Regions from separate parts of the Microbulbifer sp. CnH-101-G genome, predicted to be linked through region 3. Evidence: predicted binding sites of a transcription regulator. Region 3 holds the regulator's gene; each other region holds the start of a gene.
What was found. The regulator LexA, encoded in region 3, represses DNA repair genes until DNA is damaged. The targets are predictions, from matches to a motif close to ACTGTNTNTANANACAGT.
Positions count from the first base shown of each region.

Region 1: recN (DNA repair protein RecN) is a predicted target of LexA. The motif match lies at 2,712-2,729, and genes of this name have one in related genera.
Region 2: imuA (translesion DNA synthesis-associated protein ImuA) is a predicted target of LexA. The motif match lies at 3,357-3,374, and genes of this name have one in related genera.

Region 1 is NZ_CP174292.1:3,121,245-3,126,297, forward strand. Features, by position in the region: gene dnaK (molecular chaperone DnaK) at 1-1,782, opposite strand, end outside; gene grpE (nucleotide exchange factor GrpE) at 1,908-2,549, opposite strand; gene recN (DNA repair protein RecN) at 2,782-4,452, shown strand; gene ACJJID_RS13830 (1-acyl-sn-glycerol-3-phosphate acyltransferase) at 4,740-5,053, shown strand, end outside.
Region 2 is NZ_CP174292.1:2,740,791-2,745,843, reverse strand. Features, by position in the region: gene ACJJID_RS12085 (pilin) at 3-527, shown strand; gene tfpZ (TfpX/TfpZ family type IV pilin accessory protein) at 639-1,382, shown strand; gene ACJJID_RS12075 (Y-family DNA polymerase) at 1,405-2,577, opposite strand; gene imuA (translesion DNA synthesis-associated protein ImuA) at 2,599-3,306, opposite strand; gene dcd (dCTP deaminase) at 3,526-4,095, shown strand; gene ACJJID_RS12060 (NAD(P)/FAD-dependent oxidoreductase) at 4,124-5,053, shown strand, end outside.
Region 3 is NZ_CP174292.1:1,316,953-1,322,005, reverse strand. Features, by position in the region: gene ACJJID_RS05960 (class I adenylate-forming enzyme family protein) at 1-432, opposite strand, end outside; gene ACJJID_RS05955 (LOG family protein) at 643-1,290, opposite strand; gene lexA (transcriptional repressor LexA) at 1,468-2,073, shown strand; gene ACJJID_RS05945 (hypothetical protein) at 2,166-2,420, opposite strand; gene ACJJID_RS05940 (DUF6586 family protein) at 2,523-3,011, opposite strand; gene topA (type I DNA topoisomerase) at 3,012-5,053, opposite strand, start outside.

The DNA.
Region 1 (5,053 bases), 1.8 Mb from region 3:
AGCTTCGGTCAGCTTATTGGTAGCGGCTTCCATAGCAGCCTTGTCGTTACCTTTCACCGCCTCTTCCGCTTCTTTGATGGCCGCTTCGATCGCAGACTTCTCTTCAGCGGTAGCTTTGTCACCAGCTTCTTCCAGGGTCTTCTTAGTGGCAGAGATCAGGCCGTCAAGGGTGTTGCGGGTCTGCACCAGCTCCTCGAACTGCTTGTCCGCTTCGGCATTCGCCTCGGCGTCCTGAACCATCTTATCGATCTCGTCCTCGGACAGACCGGAGGAGGCCTTGATCACGATGGACTGTTCTTTGCCAGTCGCCTTGTCCTTCGCGTGTACATGCAGGATGCCGTTGGCATCGATATCAAAGGTCACTTCGATCTGAGGTACACCGCGGGGGGACGGCGGGATATCGGCCAGGTCAAAACGACCCAGAGATTTGTTCTGGGAAGCCTGCTTGCGCTCACCCTGTACTACGTGAATGGTTACCGCAGTCTGGTTATCTTCCGCAGTAGAGAACACCTGGGACTTTTTGGTCGGGATAGTGGTGTTCTTGTCGATCAGCGGAGTCGCAACGCCACCCATGGTTTCGATACCCAGAGTCAGCGGGGTTACGTCCAGCAGCAGTACGTCTTTCACGTCACCGGACAGTACCGCGCCCTGAATGGCAGCACCCATGGCAACGGCTTCGTCGGGGTTAACATCTTTGCGCGGCTCTTTGCCGAAGAACTCAGTGACTTTCTGCTGAACCAGCGGCATACGAGTCTGACCACCAACCAGGATCACTTCGTCTACGCCAGAGGCGGACAGGTCGGCGTCCTGCAGGGCAATTTTCACCGGCTCCAGAGAGCGGGTTACCAGCTCTTCCACCAGGCTTTCCAGCTTGGCGCGGGTCAGCTTAACCACCAAGTGCTTAGGACCGGTGGCGTCTGCAGTGATGTACGGCAGATTCACTTCGGTCTGCTGGCTGGAGGACAGCTCGATCTTGGCTTTTTCTGCAGCTTCTTTCAGACGCTGCATTGCCAGGGGGTCGCCCTTCAGGTCGATGCCCTGGTCTTTCTTGAACTCGTCTGCGAGGTATTCGATCAGGCGCAGGTCGAAGTCTTCACCACCGAGGAAAGTGTCACCGTTGGTGGACAGTACTTCAAACTGCTTCTCACCATCGACGTCCGCAATTTCGATAATGGAGATATCGAAAGTACCACCGCCCAGGTCGTATACCGCTACGGTGCGGTCGCCACCCTGCTTGTCCAGGCCGTAGGCCAGTGCAGCGGCAGTCGGCTCGTTGATAATACGCTTCACATCCAGGCCAGCAATGCGGCCGGCGTCTTTGGTAGCCTGACGCTGGGAGTCATTAAAGTAAGCCGGTACGGTAATTACTGCAGCTTCAACTTTCTCGCCGAGGAAATCTTCCGCGGTTTTCTTCATTTTTTTCAGGACTTCGGCAGAGATCTGCGGCGGAGCTTTTTTATCGCCTTTCACTTCTACCCAAGCGTCGCCGTTGTCGGCTTCAGTGATGGTGTAAGGCACCATCTTGATATCTTTCTGGACAACGTCGTCCTTGAATTTACGGCCAATCAAACGCTTAACCGCAAACAGGGTATTCTGGGGATTGGTCACCGCCTGACGCTTGGCGGACTGGCCCACCAGGATTTCGTTGTCGTCAGTGAAGGCAACAATAGAAGGCGTAGTGCGATCGCCCTCGGCGTTCTCGATTACACGCGCTTTGTCACCATCCAGTACTGCCACACAGCTGTTGGTAGTACCCAGGTCGATGCCGATAATTTTTCCCATTTGTAAAATCCTCGATTGATGCGCGCTGCCAGATTTGTTCTGTCTACAACGCGCGAATAATTCTTCTGTTGTCAGCTATATTGGTGCCGGCCGATAAAATTCAAGGCCGTTTTCCACACCTGCCGTTACGGCGCTTTGCTAACCACCACCATGGCCGGGCGCACCAGGCGACCGTTGAGGCGATACCCTTTTTGAAACACATCCATCACCGTATTTGGCTCCACCTCCCCGTTCGGCACCTGGGTCATAGCCTGGTGCAATTCCGGGTCGAAGGGCTCGCCGGCCGGATCGACAACTTCCACGGAATTTTTCGTCAAGGTATCGACGAAAGATTTGTGGGTTAGCTCGATACCTTCCACCAGCGCTTTGTTGGCTTCATCTTTGGTATCGATAGTGGCGAGGGCACGCTCCAGGTTGTCTACAACCGGCAGTAAATCTTGCAGTAGTTTTTCTACTGCAAATTTGCGTGCGCGCTCCACATCTTGCTGAGCACGACGGCGAGCATTCTGCTCCTCGGCCTGGGCGCGCAGGGCGAGGTCCTTCTGCACCGTTAACTGCTCCTGAAGCTTGATAATTTCATCGTGCAGCGCATCCGCACTTTCGGCTTCTTCGTGCAAGGCTTCTTCAGCCTGCTCTCGCTCGGCTGCGGAGGGGTCTTCAATCTCCGCGGAAACCGCCTCGTCTGCCTTTGTCAGGTGCTCATCAGCCAGGGCTTCCGGCTGCACCCCCTCGGTAATCTGATCTTCTTCGCTGCGCTCTCTGGCCACTGCTTTCTCCGTCGCGTCGACTCTGTCAGTAATGAGTTGGGCCCGTCCCGCGGGCTCTGGGGGCTATATGGGGCCATCCCCGCACAGTTCAAGTGGTTTTTAGCGCCCAGGCATTCCGGCAGGGTAATGTGGCCCAGCCCCTATAGCTAACCGGATGGGGATACTGTATAAATAACCACTACAAAGTGGGCCGAAAGCCTATCGATACAACAAGGACATAAAAGCGATACCTATGTTGCTGCACCTGTCTATCAGCCAATTCACCCTGGTGGACCAACTGGAGTTGGAGTTCGGTCCCGGAACCAGCACGCTCACCGGCGAGACCGGCGCGGGAAAATCCATCACATTGGATGCTCTAGGGCTCGCCCTGGGCGGCCGCGGCAGCGCCGAACTGGTGCGCGCAGGTGCCCGGCGTGCCGATATCTGTGCCACCTTCGATATCTCCGGCTACCCCAGTGCGAGCGACTGGCTCCAATCCCAGGAGCTGGATAGCGGGCAGGAAGTCATACTGCGGCGCACTCTCGGTGCCGATGGCCGCTCACGGGCATACATCAACGGCCAGCCAGTCACCCTGCTGCAGCTGCGCGCCCTGGGCGAACAGTTGATTGATATCCACAGCCAGCACGAACACCAATCCCTACTTAAAAAAGAAACTCACCGCCGCCTACTGGACGAGTTCGCCCAAGCCCAAGAGCTGACCGCCGAAACCCGCAGCCGCTATAAGACCTGGCAGGACCAGTACCGCCGCTACCGCAATCTGGCCGACAGCGCCGAGGAGGCCGAGGCCCGACGAACCCTGTTACAGTACCAACTGCGTGAACTGGAGCAGTTGGATCTGAGTGAAGGAGAGATAGAAGCGCTGGAGAGTGAGCAACGGCAGCTGGCTAATGCCGGCGACATTCTTAATGGCAGCTATCAACTCGCCGCGCTTTTGTCCGGTGGTGAGGGGGATATTGCCGAACAACTGCACCGCGCCCTGCAACTGCTTTCCGCCATGCCCGAGCAGGCACCGGCCTTAGTTGAAGTCGCGCAAATGCTCGATAGCGCGCGCATCCAGATCGATGAAGCAGCTGGCACCCTATCCCGGCATATCGACCGTTTCGAAATGGACCCTGAGCGGCTCGCCGAAGTTGAAGAGCGCCTCAGTGCAATTTATCAATCTGCGCGCAAGCACCGCGTGCAGCCCAATGAGCTGCCCGCTCTTCAGCGACAATTGCAAGAGGAGCTGGACGATATCGGCACCGAGGACACCCTGGAACGCCTCGCCGACACCTGCAGCAAGTTAGAAAAGGAATTTCGCACTGTCGCCACAAAGCTGAGCAAGTTGCGGCAACAGGCGGCGTTAACACTCGCCGAGTCGGTTAACCGACAGCTGGTGGATCTGGCTATGCCCCACGCCAAGGTCGAACTTGCCCTACAGGCTCTGGATAAACCCTGCAGCCACGGCTTGGAAGAGGTGGAAATCCTGATTTCCACCAACCCCGGCCAGCCACCGCGCCCCCTGGGTAAAATTGCCTCCGGTGGTGAGCTTTCCCGGGTAAGCCTCGCCATTCAGGTGGTGACGGCACAGACCTCGCGCACCCCCACCCTGGTTTTTGATGAAGTAGACGTGGGCATTGGTGGTGCCACCGGTGATGTGGTTGGCCGTCTGCTGCGCCAGCTTGGTGAGACCCGCAATGGCTGTAGCGGCCAAGTGATTTGTGTCACCCACCTGGCACAGGTGGCGGCGCGGGCCCACCGCCAATATCTGGTAGAGAAGCACAGCGATGGGGAGCAGGCGTTTGTCGCCCTGCGCGAGCTAAAAAATGAGGGGCGCCGTGAGGAAATCGCGCGCATGCTGGGCGGACAACCCAGCCCCCAGTCACTGGCTCACGCGGAGGAGATGCTGACCAGGGCGCTATGAGCTGAACCTAACGCCCGCTTCAAGCCACCGAGACAAACCACCGAGACAAGCCGCCGAACGCATTATCCAACTGACCAGCAAGACAGCCCACCTCTCCCACTGAGGAGGTGGGCAATCATTGCGTGTAGATCAATAAATAACCGCCAACAATCCGGCAAAATAGCCGGCCAGCCGGTGATAAATGCCGTTTTAGGACAAATAGACCAAATATGACTGGGTGTGGCAGCGAAAGTCACCATATACTGGGCCGCTTGTTTGACTTTGTTTGAGTAGTATCGGCCGAGTTTATGCAGAGAACGATTTTTAACACCCCGATTGTCACACCGATGCTGCGCCAAGTAGCCAAGCTACTGCTGAAGCTACACGGTTGGCGCGTCAAAGGCGATCAGCAATCCCTGAAGCTGAAAAAATATGTCTTGATCGGGGCTCCTCACACCACTAATTGGGACGGCTATTACTTCATTCTGGCCGCACTTAAACTGAAGATGACTCCGCAGTGGATGGGTAAGGACAAACTGTTCCAATTCCCCCTCGGAGGCCCCATGCGCTGGTTTGGCGGTATCGCCGTGGACCGCAGCAAGGCCAACAACCTGGTGGATGC
Region 2 (5,053 bases), 1.4 Mb from region 3:
CAATGAAAAAGCAACAGGGTTTTACTCTTATTGAATTAATGATCGTGGTAGCGATCGTTGGTATTTTGGCGGCAGTGGCACTGCCTGCTTACCAGGATTACACTATCCGCACCAAGATCTCTGAAGGCCTGACCTTGGCCACTTCTGCAAAAAATGCAGTTACTGAAACTTTTGCAACACGTAACACAGGTGCTATTGCACCTTATGTCGGTACAGGTGCGGCTACAGCGGGCGACTATGGTTATGAATATACCGCTGGTTCTAATGTAGCCTCTATAGCTATTGCGGGAGTTGCTAATGTTACTACACCTGCCGCTAACGAAGGTGCTATTACCATTACTTATGCTGGCCAATTAGCAGCTGCACTGGGTACGACTGTTGTTCTGGTCCCAGGTAGCGGCACTATTGTTCCTGCAACAGGCTTGCCTGCGGCCCCACTCGCCGCAGGTGCTCCGGTAGTTTGGGGTTGTCATGTAAATGCAACTGCTGCAGCTTTCAAATATGTACCGGGCAACTGTCGTTTCTAAGTAGTAGTTCTGATGTAATTGCTATAACCATCTTAGATGGAATTGGCAAGTTAAAACGCTCGGTAACGTAAGTGTCGGGCGTTTTTTATATCTTGTTTTTGGGTTGGTGGTATGCTTGAGCGTTTCAAAGCCTTTTCTCTGCACTTGCTATTGTCATCGCTAGTAGCTCTGGTGTCACTCATACTAGTTTTTTATATCTGGTATCCGGGGCCGTTATCTGTAGCGATGGGGGTTACAGAAATATTTCTCCTGATGCTTGCGGTTGATGTAGTTTTGGGGCCACTTTTGACTTTGATCGTTTACAAAGCCGGTAAGAAAACGCTTAAAATCGATTTGGCTGTTATCGGTGTTTTACAGATAGCGGCATTATTATACGGGCTCAACACCGTTGCTGAGGGGCGCCCTGTCTGGCTAGTGTTTAGTGCTGACCGCTTTGATGCCGTTCGGGAAATGGATTTGGATACGCGTTATCCAGAGAAGGTCGCAAATGAATATAGCCATATATCGTTATGGGGGCCTCGCTGGGTTGCTGTGGAGCGTCCAAAAGACCAACAGCAACTGTCAGACATTACAGTGGAGGCAGTTTTTTCCGGGTTGGACCTTCAGCATCGTCCCTATCTGTATCAGCCTTTAAACAATTCATCGAAACAGATTCAGAAGAAGGCTCACTCTCTGTTTGAGCTGAAAAAATTTAATTCTGCTGAAGAAGTGGAGTTAGCTTTAAAGCAGTGGCCGCAAGCGAATGCTTGGTTGCCACTTTGGGCGAATGTTAAGCCTGTAGTTGTTCTGGTTCATCTGTATGATTCGGGTGAGGTGAGTGTGATCGCGGTTGTCGACCTCAACCCTTGGGCGTGAAAGGTTGGTTTTTCAGAGCACATTAACTGGAAAATGAAAGGGCTTGAGATCCTAGGCGTGCTTTTAATTTATCTATAAGTTTTTGGCTGTCATTTGTTTTATGTAGGTTTCTACTTTCGAAACAATTGCAGTTTAGCATTGCTTGCGGTGCAGAATTAATTCGATGGTAAGACAGGTGTAAAACTTGAATTGGCTTCTCTAGATTAACTTGTTCAAAGTGAAGTTTGATTCTTGTAACTAAATCTCGTACTTCTATATGGGAAGAAGAGATTTCCATGGTGATGTTGGTTGCCCGCCCATCTACCCTTATTAGCTGCCATTGCAGCTCCAGAAAATAGGCCTCCTGCCATTCAAGTTGATCGCAAAGTTCCTGCAGCATGCCAGAACAAGTCAATAGTAGTTGTCTTAACGTATCCAATGGTTTTGAGAAAAATAATCCCTTTTGGAAGCGTAGCTCCGGTAGATCGCAAGGAACTGTCTCCTGCCAGTTACTGTTAAGCTGAGCTAGATAATCAATAAATGCACGGCCAAAGTGTGCTTCAAGATCCGATATAGGCGCTGCCAGTAATTGATTTATCCACTTGAAGTCGTGGGTATCAAGCTTTTCTAAGATTTTGTTATCGCACTCCAGTAGTTTGCAGGGAGTATCATTGATCCACTGTTTCCATTGCTGTGGCGTTGGTGGCGAAGAGGCGTGTTGTAGCCATTGGCGATGCATTGGTAGCTGGCTAAGTAGCAACGCTGTGCCGGGCCTATGGCCAAGCCCCAGATAGTGGCTAATACCAATTTGCGAAAGTTCCTGCCGAAGCTGATCCAGCAGAGCTCTCAGCCCGCGATGATTCTTTAAACAGTGATCCAGCTTAAGGTAAAGCCGTGGGTGGTGGTTATCATGTTCTAGTTCCGCAGCCTTTACAGAAACCATAGGTGTAAAGCTGAGTCCCCATTGGGCCAGTTCTTCTAGCTGCCGTTGCTCTCTTTCTCTATCACGGTGCAATATCTGTAAACCTGGACATAGGTTACGAGCACTGGCATTACTCAAGCCGGGGATGACTCCACACTCGAAGGCGGCTTTATTTGTCTCCACTATGATTTGCTTTTCCACTATCGCCAATGGCTGGCTTCTTTCCTCTGGCGTCTGAGCGCGGGTGAGCGCCTCCAGGTGAAGTTTGGGAAATCGTATACAGAGCCAGAGCATGGAGAGTTCCTTAGATGCCGCTTAGTGCAGGGCTAGGTGATGCTGTTTTGATGTACTGTTCTGCAGGAGATTTAGCTGAAGGTGTTGACCACTAGGGCCACCCACTTGCTTCAGTAGCCTGAGGGCAAGCTGTTCTGGCTTGCTATGCAGCTGTAGTCGTAGCGTGGCAGGCGAGGGCTGGGGGACTTCTGACTGGGGACGGAAGTGGAAGTGCAAACAGCTGCTAGCTTCGGCGGATCGCTGCAGGCGTTGTAGCTCTCTATAACTTATTGCCTGCTCGCCCTGCCAGCTCAAAACTGCGCTGCAGCCGCCGGATTGCAGGGATTGCTCTATGGCCCAGAGGCAGTCTCTCTTGTCACGGGGGTGGACTATTAAAAGGTGCCTCAGCTGGACACCATACTTGGTAAGCTCTGTGGCACAAGGGGTAAATGGGGGTTTGATTAGAATCACCATCTTCCCCTCTTGCGTCAGCTCAGCCAGTAGGGGTAGCAAGAGGCTCAGTTCATTGGCGCTTGACTGGCCGACAAGTAATTCAGTAGTAGCCCCGCGCGGCCAGCCGTGGTCTTTGAGTAGGGCGTCCAGGCTAGCAAAACCGGTGGCTGCGCCTGGGCTCTCGGGTTCATTGGCTGCCTGCGAGACTTCCCTGCCTCTAAAGTGTCGCAGTCGGATTGAGGGGCTGGTTTGGCAGTCCAAGTGATTGTTTTGTAAAGAATTTTTAGCTCTATTCACATTGCCACCCCGCATTCTTGTTTCAGTCTTCTATCGGATCTAGCTAGGCAACTGTATGTACATACAGTTGCCTGTTAATTTATACAGTAGTTGCTATCTGTCGACAAGGTCGAAAGGCGTCGATTGGCACTTTTTTGCACAGCACAAACCCGCTATGATTCCGCCTCTTTTATCGAGTACCTATCTCGAGCATCTATCTATTGTTTTCAGGGGGACGGAGTGAGTATCAAGTCCGATAAGTGGATTCGCCGCATGGCAGAGCAGCACGGCATGATTGAGCCTTTTGAGCCGGGCCAGGTGCGCCATGGCAATGATGGCGAGAGACTCATCTCCTACGGTACGTCTAGTTACGGTTACGATGTGCGCTGTGCCGGTGAGTTTAAGATCTTCACCAATGTGCACTCGGCCACGGTGGACCCCAAGACCTTCGATGAGAACAGCTTTGTCGATGTGGAAGGGGAGTACTGTATTATCCCGCCGAACTCCTTCGCCCTGGCGCGCACTGTGGAGTATTTCCGTATCCCGCGTTCGGTGCTGACCATCTGCCTGGGTAAGTCCACCTATGCACGTTGCGGCATTATCGTCAATGTAACGCCGCTGGAGCCGGAGTGGGAAGGGCATGTGACCCTTGAGTTTTCAAACACTACCAATCTGCCGGCGAAGATCTACGCCAATGAAGGTATTGCGCAGATGCTGTTCTTTGAGTCCGATGAAGTTTGCGATGTGTCCTACGCAGATCGCGGTGGTAAGTACCAAGGACAGCGTGGCGTGACCCTTCCTCGTACCTGATATCAGGGTGATTGCGCAGCCCTAACATATGAGTGATGTATCCAATAGCCAGCTGCCCGAATGTGTTGATGTATTGATCATCGGCGCCGGGGCGGCGGGTTTGATGTGCGCGGCCACAGCCGGCCAGCGCGGCCGCAGCGTGCTGGTACTGGATCATGCCAATAAGGTTGGCAAGAAGATCCTGATGTCCGGTGGTGGCCGCTGCAACTTTACCAACCTCTATACCAGTGCGGAAAATTTCTACAGCCGCAATCCCCACTTTTGTAAGTCTGCCCTGGCGCGTTATAGCCAATGGGATTTCATTGCATTGGTGGGAAAGCATGGGGTCCCCTACCACGAGAAAACCCTGGGCCAGTTGTTTTGCGATAACAAGTCCAAGGATATTCTCGATCTGTTACTGGCGGAATGCCGGGCAGCTAAAGCTCAGATCCGTACCCGCTGTGCCATCTCCGCAATAGAGTCAGGACAGGGCGGTTATCGGGTGGAAACCAGTCTGGGGGCGGTGCACTGTGAATCTTTGGTGGTAGCTACGGGTGGGCTGTCGATTCCCACCATGGGAGCCACAGGTTTTGGCTACGAAATCGCTCGTCAGTTTGGACTCAATATCATTCCCACCCGTGCGGCCCTGGTGCCCTTTACCCAGCATAAGCGCCAGTTGGAACGGCAAGATAGTTTGCCCGGTAGTGCCCTGGCCGTAACGGCATCCTGTGGTGAGGGCAGTTTTCACGAACAGATGCTGTTTACGCATCGAGGCTTGAGTGGGCCCTCGGTTTTACAAATATCCAGCCACTGGCGCGAGGGCGAAAAAGTAACTTTTGATCTGGCCCCGGATCGTGATTTGGCGGATTGGCTGCAACAGCGCCGTCGCGAGAGCCCGGAGATTCACTTGCACAGTGTATTGGCCGAGCTTTGGACTAAGAAGCTGGTGCAGTTTTTCTTACAGCGGCGGCACATCGAC
Region 3 (5,053 bases):
TTCAAGAGCACTCTCAAAAATAAGAATACCTTTACTCAATCCGCCAACAGATTTATTAGATCGAATATCCTCTCTACGCTCCTCACCTACGCACAAGGCTACTGCGCCACTCACTTCAAGAGCACGATCAATTTCGGCTGAGGTGTAGCGATAGTTTAATGGAACTGCAACTAGCCCTAGCTTGATGCATGAGAGAAAAAAAATGAGCATTTCGCCTCGGTTCGGCATCAAAGATGCAAACCGTTCACCTTGACGAAAACCCTTCGCTACCAGCCTCTCAGCCAAAGTATCAATATCTCTTTGCAATTCTCGCCAGGTCCACGCTCGACTGCCGCAAAGTAGTGCTATCTCATCTGGCTTACTGTCTAGTGCGACCTGTAAGAGATTCTTCAAGTCCGCGGGCTTTGGTAGGGGGTCTCCATAAATCGGCACAGTTTGGCGTCCTATTGAGAATACAGGCTAGCTAATAAGTAAAAATACCCCTAATTACAAGCGATCAAATATAAGAATAATAGCAGGCTCATTAATCAGCCTGACACGCATTACAAACCGCTGAAACTGGCACCTGGTGATCAAAGGAGAGTATACGATTGGCAATAGCCAAACATCTTTACCCCCAACAGAAACTTACAATTTTTTAAATTATTTTTGACTTTCTCTGCCGCGCACATACTTCAAAATCAAGTGTACAGCCTCTTCAACGGTGTCCACGATATGGAATAAATCGAGATCACCTGAATCAATACAACCTTTTTCCAGCACTGTATCCACTAACCAATTGTACAACCCACCCCAATAGCGCTCCCCAACCAGCACTATAGGAAATCGCCTTACTTTTTGTGTTTGCACAAGCGTTAAGGCCTCAAACAATTCATCCAGAGTGCCGTAGCCTCCAGCTAGGCCAACAAAACCGGCGGCATGCTTAACAAACATAAATTTCCGCACAAAGAAATAACGAAAGTTCAAACTAATATCCTGATACGGATTGGCTGCCTGCTCAAAAGGGAGTTCAATATTTAATCCAATTGAGGGGCCAGACTGCCCAAAAGCCCCTCGATTACACGCCTCCATAAGGCCTGGGCCACCACCGGTGATTACCGGTATCCCCTCGGCAGCCAAAAGCCCTCCAAGCTTTACTCCCTGCTGGTATTCCAAACTATCCTCTGTGAAACGCGCGCCACCAAAAACCGTTACAGCCCCTTTTAGTGCAATTAGACGCTCAATCCCATCAACTAATTCCGACTGTATACGCAGAACCCTCCAAGCCTCGGGCATCTTTGCATCAAGCATTATTGTTCTCCCTTGTTCTCTCGTGCTGTCAGCTCTTTCAACTACTCTTTTTTTCACTCACTGTTTTCTTAATCAATGTAGCAGCTTGAATCGAGGCAAGGAGCGGGTTTGCGCAAACCTAAAATCTGTATATAATCCCAGCAACTGTATAAAAATACAGAAACTCTAGGTAAATCTATGACCAATCTCACCGCACGTCAGACTCAAGTATTAGAGCTGATCAAAACCTACCTGGATGACACAGGCTACCCCCCCACCCGCGCAGAAATTGCCCAGGAACTGGGCTTTCGCTCACCCAATGCCGCAGAGGAACACCTCAAAGCATTGGCGAGAAAAGGGGCCATTGAGATGGTCGCCGGCGCCTCCAGGGGCATTCGAATTCCAGATCACCAATCCGGTCTTCCCATCATAGGACGTGTCGCTGCAGGCAACCCTATTCTGGCCACAGAGCATATAGAGGATTATTGCGACCTGCCCGCCAGCTTCTTTCACCCGCCGGCAGATTATTTGCTCAGGGTGCATGGCATGAGTATGCGCAACGCAGGTATTCTCGATGGGGACCTGCTGGCCGTGCAGAAAACCGAGCAAGTCAGAAATGGGCAGATTGTGGTTGCCCGGATTGATGATGAAGTAACTGTTAAACGCTTCCGCCGCAAAGGCAATCAGGCAACTGTGCAACTACTACCCGAAAACGAAGACTTTGAGACTATCCAGGTGGATATGCGGGATAAGAACTTTGTAATTGAAGGACTCGCGGTGGGCGTGATTCGCCAAACCCCTTAAGAATAAACAGTTTACCAATGTCCATATACAACAACAGCGGCTTTAAGCCGCTGTTGAAACACTTTTACCTGCTCACCTTACCATAGATTAGATCAATGAATCGTATGGTTAACCGGCATTGATTCTTCCTCTTCGAAGTAACCAGGCTCCAGGTCGTCAAGATTCTGCACGGCTTCTATGCCCGCTTCCAGCATTGCCCGAGCCACTGCTACTTTGTGCTTTCGTAAAAATTGGAGACTCTCGGCTGAGAAACGAATACTCACCAGAGGGTCCTCCTCGTGACCGGCGCGGCGCAGAGCCACATCGCCATTGGCCAACTCGATAATTTCAAAAGTTTCGGAGGACATTAGCTTTCCCTTCACTGCACATCAGTTTGCGCCCAGTGTACCACAGGCAATTTAGAAGTTTCAGTGGGTGCAAACAGATAGACAGAAAGGGAGCGAGGAGTCTCAGCACTCCTCAAGATTGGTACGCTGCCTGCGTACCAACTCACTTAATGCAGCGTGCCATTTGAGCAGCACTTCGAAGGAAAGATCAACAGCCACAGGGCCCGCGACATTGTGCGCTGGTATCAGATTGCCGCCCTGCCCCTTATCTTCCGCAAGCGGAGGTAGCCGCAAGAGTTGATGCCATGCGCGTAAAAACTCGCTCAGCCAACTCCCCGGCTCTGAGACCAACAACTGCAATTCCCTTACTTCAAGGCTGGCTTTCCCCTGGCTGTGCAGGCTATCCACAATAACCTGCAGGGACTCAGGCTCAAACCCCAGTTGCAATTGATGGGAAAGCTCAGCTAGGAAGGCCCGGTAAGCTTTCCACAATTGCAACAGGGCGCCTTCCTCAAGAGCCATTCGCTGAATAGCAGAGTCAAAACTACTGGTGGCAAGCAGTTGGCTCTTGCGTAGCGCGGATGTAACCAGGCCAGTGTAGGGATTGCTCATTTATTTTTTTGCCGCCACTTTCTTCGCTGCAGGCTTTTTCTTCGCTGCAGTAGACTTACTTGCCGCCTCAACCTTCCAGGCGCCATCCCTATAGAAAGCCTTCCAACCCGTCGCCTTTCCATCCTCCTCGGACTGGACATATTGCTCTTGGGTCTTGCGACTAAAGCGAACCACGGTATCCCGTCCCTGATCATCCTGTGCAGGTGCAGAGAACAAGAAACTGTACTTGGGATCGATCTCACTTTGGTGAGGTAGCAACTCTTTGACCAGCGGTGCGCGGGTCTCACGGTTTTTTGGGAACTGACTGGCAGCCAGGAATAACCCGGAGGCACCATCACGGAGAATGTAATGGTCTTCAACCTTCTGGCATGCCAACTCAGGCATGGGCACCGGATCCATCTTCGGTGGTGCCGGCTGGCCATTTTTCAGCAACTTACGGGTGTTCTTGCAAGCTTCATTAGTACAGCCAAAATATTTACCAAAGCGGCCAGACTTCAGCTGCATATCGCTCCCGCATTTATCACACTCAATAATCGGGCCGTCATAACCCTTGATTTTGAACGTGCCCTGCTCCACCTCGTATCCATTACAGTCCGGATTGTTACCACAGATATGCAGTTTGCGATGCTCATCGAGCAGATAGCTATCCATCGCCGTGCCGCACTTGGGACAACGGCGCTTCTCCCGCAGCTGACGGGTTTCTGCATCCTCATCCTTATCTGCGTCTATCGCCTCATCACCGGAAACCAGATTCATTGTATTGGTGCAACGCTCCTTAGGAGGCAGCGCATAACCGGAGCAACCCAGGAAAACACCGGTAGAACCCGTACGAATCTGCATATGGCGACCGCACTTACTGCATTCAATATCGGTATCCGTCGGCGTGTTGCGACGCATACCCGCATCGCTGGACTGAGCCTTTTCCAGTCGCGAAGAGAAGTCCTGATAAAACTCATCAAGCAGCTGCTTCCAACCTTTATCGCCGTCGGCGACCGCATCCAGGGATTCCTCCAGGTTTGCGGTAAAACCGTAGTCCATCAGGTTTTTAAAACTTTCACTGAGACGGTCGGTGACAATATCACCCATTTTTTCCGCATAAAAACGGCGGTTCTCTAGCCGCACATAGCCACGATCCTGAATGGTAGAAATGATCGAGGCATAGGTCGAGGGTCGGCCAATACCGCGCTTCTCCAGCTCTTTTACCAGGGCAGCCTCACTAAAGCGAGCTGGCGGTTTCGTGAAGTGCTGTTTCGGGTCTAGCTGCTCTAGTGAGAGCTTTTCACCCACCTTCACATCAGGCAGTACTAGATCCTCATCTTTTTTACCTGCCGGAGGCGCGACCTTGAGAAAGCCATCAAAGCGAATCACCCGGCCGCGAGCACGCAACTCAAATTCACCAGCGCTCACCACAATAGAGGTTGAAGTGTATTTCGCCGGGGTCATTTGACAGGCAACAAACTGCTGCCAAATCAAGTTGTAAAGCCGCTCTGCATCGCGCTCCATACCGGAAAGCATATTAGGGGCGACACGGACATCGGAGGGGCGTATTGCCTCGTGCGCTTCTTGCGCCCCCTCTTTGCTGCTATAGCTATTGGGATTTTCCGGTAAATACTTATCGCCGAAATTCTCACCGATATATTGCCGGGCCGACTCAACCGCCTCTTTGCTCAAATTGGTCGAATCGGTACGCATGTATGTGATATGACCAGCTTCGTAGAGGCGCTGTGCAAGGGTCATGGTTTTCTTAACACTAAAGCCAAGGCGATTGCTTGCCGCCTGCTGTAGCGTCGAAGTAATAAAAGGGGCACCTGGCTTGGAGCTCGTAGGCTTGTCATCACGAGCACTGACAACAAAATCACTGCCCTGCAACAATTTAACCGCGCTTTTCGCGTCGACTTCATTGGTGGGGCGGAAAGCTTCTCCAGCCTGCTTTTTAACTTCAAGGCGGAGCTTGTTCGCTTTGTTTGTGGCGGTATCGGCGAAGAGCGTCCAGTACTCTTCCGGGATAAAGGCGCGAATTTCACGCTCGCGCTCAACCACCA